DNA from 3 places in the Paraburkholderia sp. Ac-20347 genome. Region 1 is predicted to be linked to each of the others. Evidence: riboswitches for the same ligand, from Rfam matches in the RefSeq annotation. Region 1 holds a riboswitch; each other region holds the start of a gene.
What was found. Region 1 has a riboswitch for cobalamin ahead of G3N97_RS01460 (HoxN/HupN/NixA family nickel/cobalt transporter). Riboswitches for the same ligand answer to the same signal wherever they lie in the genome.
Positions count from the first base shown of each region.

Region 2: another riboswitch for cobalamin. It lies ahead of G3N97_RS03705 (TonB-dependent receptor); the one in region 1 lies ahead of G3N97_RS01460 (HoxN/HupN/NixA family nickel/cobalt transporter).
Region 3: another riboswitch for cobalamin. It lies ahead of G3N97_RS33680 (TonB-dependent receptor); the one in region 1 lies ahead of G3N97_RS01460 (HoxN/HupN/NixA family nickel/cobalt transporter).

Region 1 is NZ_JAAGPN010000003.1:72,589-75,793, reverse strand. It holds gene G3N97_RS01465 (amino acid permease) at 1-517, shown strand, start outside; gene G3N97_RS01460 (HoxN/HupN/NixA family nickel/cobalt transporter) at 594-1,652, opposite strand; cobalamin riboswitch at 1,742-1,939, opposite strand; gene G3N97_RS01455 (LysR substrate-binding domain-containing protein) at 2,104-3,033, opposite strand.
Region 2 is NZ_JAAGPN010000011.1:6,616-9,820, reverse strand. It holds gene G3N97_RS03705 (TonB-dependent receptor) at 1-1,390, opposite strand, end outside; cobalamin riboswitch at 1,481-1,678, opposite strand; gene G3N97_RS03700 (LysR family transcriptional regulator) at 1,760-2,701, opposite strand; gene G3N97_RS03695 (CoA-acylating methylmalonate-semialdehyde dehydrogenase) at 2,910-3,205, shown strand, end outside.
Region 3 is NZ_JAAGPN010000312.1:4,391-7,595, forward strand. It holds gene zigA (zinc metallochaperone GTPase ZigA) at 1-980, opposite strand, end outside; adenosylcobalamin (AdoCbl) riboswitch at 1,095-1,242, shown strand; gene G3N97_RS33680 (TonB-dependent receptor) at 1,485-3,205, shown strand, end outside.

The DNA.
Region 1 (3,205 bases):
CCATATTCCCTACGCACGACTGATTACCGATGGCCTTATTATGGTCGCGGTCGGCAGCTGTCTGAACTCGGCGCTGTATACGGCTTCGCGCATGATGTATTCGCTCGGCCGCCGCGAGCAGGCGCCGCGCTTCGTCACGCGCACGACCGCGAGCGGCGTGCCGGCGCGCGCCGTGATGGCGTCGAGTCTCGTGGCGTTCGTGGCGTGCGGTGCGAATTATCTCGCGCCGAAATACGTCTTCGACGCCTTGCTGTCGACGACCGGCGCGATCGCGCTGCTGGTGTATCTCGTGATTGCTGTGAGCCAGTTGCGTCTGCGTCAGCAACTCGTGTCCGCCGGGCCGTTGAAGGTGCGGATGTGGCTGCACCCGTTTCTCGGCGTGCTGGTCGTTGCGCTGATCTGCGGCGCCTTCGTGGTGATGGTGCTCAGCGAGGATCATCGCGGCGAAGTGATCGCCACGCTGGGATGTTGCGTGGCGCTCGCGGCGGTGGGTTATCTGCGTCAGCGGCGCGCTTGATTCACGACGTCCTCGCCCGTTTGCGTGCGCGGGCGAGGTCGCCGAACGTGTCTTGCGATGTCGCGTGATTGCGCGTTCAACGATCGGATTGCAGCGCCGGCAGTTCGTCGTAGCGTTTCAGGCGATAGATGAGGAACGACACCACCCACGCAAAAATAAACACGCCGATGATGATGAAGCCGAGGTTGTTGAAGTTGTCGTTGAGGCTGCCGATCACATTCCAGAAGCCGCCCTTGAGGTCGAATTGATCGGCGAGCAGACCGAGCGTTTCAATCCCGCCGATGAGCACCGCGACCGCGACGGAAACGAGCGTGATCGTGAGGTTGTAATAGAGCTTGCGGATGGGGCGCACGAAAGCCCAGTCGTAGGCGCCGAGCATCAGGATGCCGTCGGTCGTATCGACGAGCGACATGCCCGCCGCGAACAGCACCGGAAACACGAGCACCACGCCCATCGACACGCCTTGCGCCGCCTGGCTCGCGGAAATGCCCAGCAGGCTTACTTCGGTCGCGGTGTCGAAGCCGAGTCCGAACAGAAAGCCGAGCGGCAGCATCCACAGCGGTCGCGACACGAGGCGAAACAGCGGGCGGAACAGGCGCGAAAGCAGACCGCGGCTGTTCAGCAGCAGATCGAGATCGTCGTGGTCGTAGCGTTCGCCGCGCCGGACCTTGCCGAACGCGCGCCACACGCCGCGCAGAATGACGATGTTCATCGCGGCGATCAGAAACAGAAACAGCGCGGAGACGCTCGTCGAAATGACGCCGCCGATATCTTTCCACGCCTCGAAGCGGCTTTCGAGCGCGGCCGCTGTCGCCGCGACGGCAATCGCCACGAGCAGCACGACGGCCGAGTGACCGAGCGCGAAAAAGAAGCCCACGGAAACCGGGCGCTGACCGTCCTGCATCAGCTTGCGGGTGACGTTGTCGATGGCGGCGATATGGTCGGCGTCGACGGCGTGACGCAAGCCGAAACCATAGGCGAGCAGGCCGGTGCCGAGCAGCAGCGGATGCGCGTGAAAAGCGATGAACGCCCAGATCCATGCGCCGATATTGAATACCGCGAGCACGGCGTAAATGCCGGCGACGCGGCGGCGAAGGGCTCCCGGCGCAGCGGCCGTTTCGAGAGCGATGGACATGTGACAGATCCTGAGGTCGGGGCTGTCCTGCAACGGCACACCGCGCGAAGCGGTGGTTTGCGCATTGGGACACCCCGCCCGTTGCGGCTGCATGGACCTCGGTCGATGGCAGGTCTCCTGGCTTGCGGGTCAGGATTCGCGTGCCGGCCTTCCCGGTTTCCCAGTGGCGCTATATGGCGCGAACTCGCCGCTCACAGTTGCGGGGGCAGCCGCAGACTCGACGCAAGGCGTCGTCACTGCGTTCCCTTTTGATCCCGTCGCCGGGAACCATCAGCGCGCAAGCGTAAAGGGCGGATAGGCGGGACGTCAATTGCTCGCGGGAAAAAAGCGCTGATTTAACGGCGAGGCATTCGACGGCCTTTCCGTTGCGCATGCATTGAAAGCGGCGCGCAATCTTTCTTTCGGCGGCCTGTTGCTTATTGCTTGCGGCTTGCCGATTGAACCGGCGACGTCAAGCCTCGCGCCCGGCGAGATCGATCATCCATTGCCCGAAGGCCACGACGGCTTCGTCGCGCGCGCGTTCGGCGTTGATCACCAGCGTGTAGTCGGGCGCGCGCCATGCCGGCGCGGCAATCGGGCAGACCAGCCGCCCGGCGGCGATGTCCCGCGCGATCAGCGGCAGCGACGCGAGCGCGACGCCGAGGCCTTCGATCGCGCTCGCAAGCTGCAGATAGGTGTGGTCGAGTTCGATCTCGCGATGCGGCTGCAGATCCGCCGCGCCCGCTTCGCGCAGCCAGTTCGACCATGCAGACCGTGTGGTGCTCGAATGCAGCAAGGTGTGGTGACGCAGGTCCGCCGCTTCGCGAATCGGATGCCGATGCAGAAGCGCCGGGCTGCATGCGGGCAGCCGCACGTCGGCCATCAGCGTACGCGTGATGACGCCGTCGCCGTGTTCCGGTCCGGAGCGCACGCCGATATCGAATGCCTGGCCGATATAGCGCAATTTGCGCGAAGTCGTGGAGAGCCGCAGATCGATCTCGGGATAGCGGCCGTGGAAATCTTCCAGACGCGGCAGTAGCCATCCGAGTGCAAAGCTGGGCTGCACGTTCACGCGCACGATGCCCGACACGCGGACCGGCACGTCATGGCGGCGCAAGCGGCTGGCGGCGCTGGCGAGCCGCTCGAACGTGCTGCTCACGTCGCCGAGCAGCGCGGCGCCTTCGTCGGTCAGGACCACGCCGCGCGCGCGGCGCTCGAACAGCGGCACGCCGAACCAGTCCTCCAGCAGACGGATCTGCTTGCCGACCGCCCAGTGCGTGACGTGCAGGCTCGCCGCCGCCGCGGTCAGACTGCCATGCTGCGCGACGGCCTCGAAATAGCGAAGCGCATTGAGCGGCGGAAGCTTTTCGCCGCTCCCCGGCGTGTTTCTGGCTCGCGTCATGATGTGACTTTAATTCTCATCTGCGGCGATATTAACTCATTTGATATATGCTGCCGCCGAACCTACGATTGTCATAATTGTGGCGATCCAGCCCACGAATTTCCGCCTATTCCTGTCAGTCTTCATTCATCGAGGGGCGCATGCGCTTCAACTTGTTTTCCGTGTCAACAGC
Region 2 (3,205 bases), on a different contig from region 1:
TCGCGTAGCCCGGATAGTAGAGGTCGTTGAAGGTCGGCAGACGGAACGCGTTGCCGTACGACACGCGCGCGGTGTACACCGGCGTGATCGCCCACGCGAGCGCCGCGTTGCCCGTGTTCACGCTTTGCCCCTGCACGATTTCGTGGCGTCCGGCGAGGAACAGCGTCCAGTCGCCGAGCGTCACCGACTGATGCAGCGAGACGGCGGAATCGTTGCGCGCGGGCAGGCCGTCCGGCACATCGACGGGCAGATACGCCTGCTCGCGCGTGAAGTCGTAAGCGAGCTTGGTCTCGCCCGAGAGCGCGTGACCGAACAGCGTGTGACCCGTTTCCTGATGCGTGATCGACGTCGACGTGCTCAGGCGCGTCGAATCGATCTCGTCGGTCGGAATGCCCGGGTCGTTCGCGTAGAGGAACTGGCGGTCGTACGCATAGCCGAACGACTGGTCGAACTGCGTGGTCGGCGTGATGTCGAGATGAAACGCCACGCCGGTCGTGAGCTGGTGATCGCGCTGGCGATCGGCATAGCCCGCGCTGTCGTACGAGAGATCCGAGCGGTGATAGAGCGCGAAGGTCGAGATCGACCAGTTGTCGCGCGCGTAGCCAAGACGCGCGTCCACGTCCTGCGCGTGATACGAATTGCGCCCGTCCTCGTGACCGTAGGCCCACGGCTTGGTCGCGTCGATACCCGCCGTGTTGTAGTCGTGCAGACCGAGCGAATACGTGAGCCCGCCGAGCGCCGCGAGCGGCCCGCTCGACGGCACGGTGCCCGAGGTGCGCAGCTGCGTGTCGAAGGTCTTGTTCGAGCCGCCGCCGAACGACACCGTGGTCTGGTTCGGCTGATTCGAGGCGTGGCGCGTAAACAGCTGCACGACGCCGCCCACGGCATCCGCGCCGAACGACGCCGCCGCCGGACCGGATATCACCTCCACGCGATCGAACGCCGAGGTCGGCAGATCGGCCCACGCGGCTGTGCCCGTGGTCGCCGAACCCACGCGAATGCCGTCGATGAACACGGCCACCTGATTGCCCGCCGAGCCGCGAATGCTGACCGACGCCGTCGTGCCGGGGCCGCCGTTCTGCGAAACGCTCACGCCGGGCAGCGTGGCGAGCGCCTGCGTGATGCTCGGGTCGATGGGGTCGAGCCGGTCGAGATCGGCGCGCGTGAGCACCTGCGTGCTGGCGTAACGCTGATCGAACGATTGCGGCAGATGCTGCGTGTCGCCGACGACGAGAATGTTCGGCAACGTGGCGTCGGTTTGAGTGGGTTCAGCGCTTTGTTCAGCACTTTCTTCGGTACTTTGCGGCGACGTTTGCGCATAGGCGCTTTGCCAGGCGCAGACCGCCACGGCGGACGCGAGGGCGGTGAGAGCGAATTGACGATACTTCATGAGCAGACAGATCCTGAGGTCGAACTGTCCTTGCAACGGGCGGCCGCGCGGGCGGCGCGCGCGCATCGGGACACCCCGCCCTTTGCGGCTGCTTGGACCTCGGTCGATGGCAGGTCTCCTGGCTCGCGGGTCGTCGCCCGATGCCGGCCTTCCCGGTTTCCCAGTGGCCCTCGCTGACATGGACTCGCCGCTCACAGTTGCGGGGACAGCCGCAGACTCCCGGCGCGCGCGCCGTCACTGCGTTCCCTTTTGATCCCGTCACCGGGAACCATCAGCGCGCGAGCGTAAAGGCGGCGCGTTCGGCGCGTCAACCTCCGGCGCGCCGGGCGATGCGAAAAAACGTCAGATGCGCCGCGCCGCCCGCGTCGCTCATTCGAGCGGAAAGCCCTGCTTGAAGGTCTGGCGCAGAAAATCGGCGAACAGCGTCACCGCGCGCGGCACATGCGCGCCATAGGGCCGCACCACGTGCAACTGCGACGCGAACGCCCCGACCGGCCGCCACGCCGGCAGCAGCACGACGAGCTTGCCCGCCTGCAGCGCGGCCTGCGCGCTGAAATCGGGCAGCAGCGCGATGCCCAGATTTTCGAGCGCGGCGTCGCGCAGCGCCTCGCTGTTATTGGCCGACACCGGCCCGTTCACGGTCACGTTCACGCGCGACTGCTCGGCGCGCCGTCCGGCTTTCTCGAACGACCACGCGCCCGACCCGAGCGTGCGCGGATAGTAGAGACAGTCGTGCTGCGCGAGATCGGCGGGCGTTTGCGGCGTGCCGCGCTGCTTCAGATACGCGCGCGTGGCAACGATCACCGAACGCGTGTCGCAGAGCTTGAACGCCACATGCGTTTCCGGCACCTGCGCGCTGTGGCGGATCGCGAGATCGAAACCCTCGCTCGCGATCGACGTAAGCCGGTCGGACAATTCGAGCTGCACGCGCACCTCGGGATTCGCGCGCGCGAACTGCGCGAGACGCGGCACCAGTTGCTGACGCGCGAAGGCCACGGGCGCGGTCACGCGCACCGTGCCGCGCGCCACGTCGGCCATTTCGCGCACGCTCGCGAAACTCGTGGCGATGCGCTCGAACTGCGCGCGCGTGTCTTCCACGAGCCGCCGCCCCGCTTCCGTGAAGCGCACGCTGCGCGTGGTGCGCTGCACCAGCGCGACGCCCGCCACGCGTTCCAGTTCGGCGATCCGCTGGCTCATCGCGGCCTTGCTCACGCCGAGCCGCGCGGCGGCCGCCGTATAACTGCCCTGCGCCGCCAGCACGTTCAGCCAGTGCAAATGGGTCCAGAGCGCTTCGACGTTCTGCGTATCCACGAAATGACTCCCGCCCCGAATCCTCAAAGATGCGCCGATGATAGCACCGCGCCCGCGCATCTTTCAGCGCTGCGCATGGCGATTGTTCACGCTGGAAAACAATCAATTCAGCCTGCGTGGCTGTGCAGACGCCTGCCGCCTCCGTACACTGGCCGTCACAGTGACGATCAACCGATGCTCAATCGATACCCCACTTCGAGGAGATGACATGCAGCCCTTTACCGATTCCGCGGACGTAGTCAACTACATCGGCGGCAAGCGCGAGCGCGGCGCGGGCGACCGCACGCAATCCGTCTTCAATCCGGCGACGGGCGCCGCCGCGCGCCGTCTGGTGCTGGGCGAAGTCGCCGACGTCGACGCCGCCGTGGCGAGCGCGAAAGCCGCGTTCCCGGCCTGGCGCGACACGCCGCCGATCCGCCGCGCGCGCGTCATGCTGCGTTTCCTCGAACTGATGAACCGCCACAAGGACGAACTCGCGGCGATCATCACCGCCGAGCACGGCAA
Region 3 (3,205 bases), on a different contig from region 1:
CAGCGATGCTTCGGCACCGCGGCCCACCACAACCCCGCCATGCCGTGGCGGCACACCGCGCCCGCCTGTGACCACGACGCCGCGTGCGTCGGCCGGCTCGCGAGCCAGAAGAAGCCCTTCGAGCGCACCACGCCCGGCCATTCCGAGTTGATCAACGCCCAGAAACGCTGCGGATGCAGCGGTCTGCGCGCGCGCCACACGAAGCTCGTGATGCCGTATTCCTCGGTTTCCGGCGTGTGCTCGCCGCGCAGTTCCGCGAGCCAGCCCGGCGCTTTCGACGCTTCCTCGAAATCGAACAGACGCGTATCGAGCACGCGATCGAGCGGCACGCGGCCGAACTGCGCGACCTCGATGCGCGCACGCGGATTGAGCCGCCGCAGGATCGCCGTCAGCCGCTCGAGCCCCGCGTCGTCGATCAGATCGACCTTGTTGAGCACGATCGCATCGCAGAACTCGACCTGCTCGATCAGCAGATCGACGACCGTGCGCGTGTCCTCGTCGCCGAGCGATTCGCCGCGCGTCTGCAGGCTGTCCTGCGAGCCGTAATCGCGCATGAAATTGAACGCATCGACCACCGTCACCATGGTGTCGAGGCGCGCGACGTCCGAAAGACTCTGGCCGCTTTCGTCCGCGAACGTGAAGGTTTCGGCCACCGGCAGCGGCTCCGAGATCCCCGTCGATTCGATCACGAGCTGATCGAAGCGCCCTTCGCGTGCGAGCCGGTTCACTTCGAGCAGCAGATCCTCGCGCAGCGTGCAGCAGATGCAGCCGTTGCTCATTTCCACGAGCTTTTCGTCGGTGCGCGAGAGTTCCGCGCCGCCGTTGCGCACGAGCGCGGCGTCGATGTTCACCTCGCTCATATCGTTGACGATGACCGCGACGCGCCGTCCTTCGCGGTTGTTCAGGATGTGGTTGAGCAGCGTGGTCTTGCCCGCGCCCAGAAAACCGGACAGCACGGTGACCGGCAAGCGTGAATCCATCGGATGACTCCTTCGACGAGTGTGGGGATCGGGGCGCTGGCCCGAATAAATGTTATGTTATAACATTCTCAATAGAACCGGCAACGAAGGAATCAGGCCACCGGGCGGGCCGCGTGCCTTACAATTCTGTCGCCATGTCCGGAAGCTGGTGCAAATCCAGCGCGGTCGCGCCACTGTGATCGGCCTTCGCGCCGAAAGTCAGACCTGGGCATCGGCGCACATCAATCGCATTTTCGGGGCGCGAAACCCCTGGAGAAATCAGCATGTCTGCACCGGACACCTCGCGGCGCGCGTTCGCTCGCCGCCCGTTCCTCGTCTCGAACGTTCATTCGCGCGTCGGCGTCGGCTTGACGTTGGTCCGCTAGGCGTTCGTCGCTGCGCCGCACTCCGTTTCGCTGCCCGCTTTTCGCTTTCGCGTCGATCGCCTCGACGCGGGCCTGCGTACGCGCTCGCACGCCGCGCGCCCCGCATGCCTCGCATAACAACAACGCACACCGTATAAGAATGGACGTATCCACACCGCTTTCGAGCGCCCGGCGCTTCGCCGTGCACGGCGCCTTCGCCTGCTCCTGCCTCGCTCACGCCGCTCACGTTTTCGCAGAAGGCGACAGCGCTTCGGCCGTCGATGCCGCGTCGTCAACCGAGTCGTCAACCGCTTCGTCATCGACCTTGCCCGCCGTGCGCGTGAACGCCGCGTCGTCGCAAGCTGCGTCGTCCGGCAAGCCGGACCTCACCACGCCGCTCAGCACCGGCAGCCGCCTCGGCCTCTCCAGCCTCGACACGCCCGCGAGCGTCGACGCCATCGGCAGCGCGCAACTGAGCGCGCGCGGCGACAACAACGTGACCCAGGCCGTCACGCGCGCCGCCGGTTTCGCCACCGACGCCGCGCCCGGCAACGGCGGCACCTCGGTCTCCGTGCGCGGCTTCAGCGGCCCCGAATCGGTGACCACGCTTTACGACGGCCTGCGCATGTACGCGGGCGCGGGCACCGTGTCGTTCCCGTTCGACACGTGGTCGGCGGAACGCATCGAAGTGCTGCGCGGCCCGGCCACCGTGCTCTACGGCGAAGGCGGCATCGGCGGCGTCATCAACGTCGTGCCGAAAGCGCCGCAACGCGACTACGCGACGACGATCCAGCTCGGCGCGGGCACCTATGGCGAGAAACGCGTGGCGCTCGACACGACCGGCGCGCTCGGCCCGATGCTTTCCTACCGCTTCTATCTCGCCGACGACCGCAACAACGGCTGGCTGCCGCGCGGCGAATCGCACACGACCGCGCTCGGCGGCGCGCTGCGTCTGGACGTGAATCCGCGTCTCTCGTTCACGCTCGATTACGACTACGGCCGGCAAATGCCCGCGCGTTATTTCGGCGTGCCGGTGACGGACGGTCAGCTCGATCCCGCGCTCGAACGCCAGAATTACAACGTCGGCAATGCGTCGATCGCGTACTTCGACCAGTGGACGCGCCTGAACACGCAATGGCGCGCCGCGCCCGGCATCACCGTGCGCAACCAGCTCTACTATCTGGTCACGAACCGCCACTGGCGCGACAGCGAAAGCTACACACTGATGGGCGACGGCAACGTGCAGCGCAGCGATTACCTCGAAATCCTTCATCACGAACGGCAGGTCGGCGATACGCTCGACGCGACCTTCGACGGCCATCTGCTCGGCCGCCAGGACCGCCTCGTCGTCGGCGCGGATTTCAATCAGATTTCGTTTCTCGACACCAGCAATTCGCCCTATGACGGTTCGTCGATCGTGCCGCAATACGGCTTCGATCCGGGCGTGTTTGCGAGCCCCGATCCGACCGTGCCGCAATATCGCACCAGCACGCGCCAGGCGTCCGTGTACGCCGAAAACCGCCTTGAGCTGACCGATCGCCTCGCGTGGGTCGCGGGCCTGCGCTACGACCATATCGACTATCACCGCGATACCTTCGCGACGGTCAGCGGTCCCGCGTCGTCGTTCGATCGCACCTTCGCACACACGGGCTGGCGCACCGGCCTCGTGTTCTCGCTCACGCCGGATCTCTCGGTCTACGCGCAATACACCACGGGCGCCGAGGGCGTGGGCTCGCTCGTCACGCTCTCGAAGTCGAGCAGCAACTTCTCGCTCGCCAACGGCGAACAATGGGAAGCGGGCGTCAAGCAGCAGTTGTGGGGCGGACGCGCGTCGTGGACGCTCGCGTTCTATCAGATCGTCAAGCGCGATCTGCTGAGCAC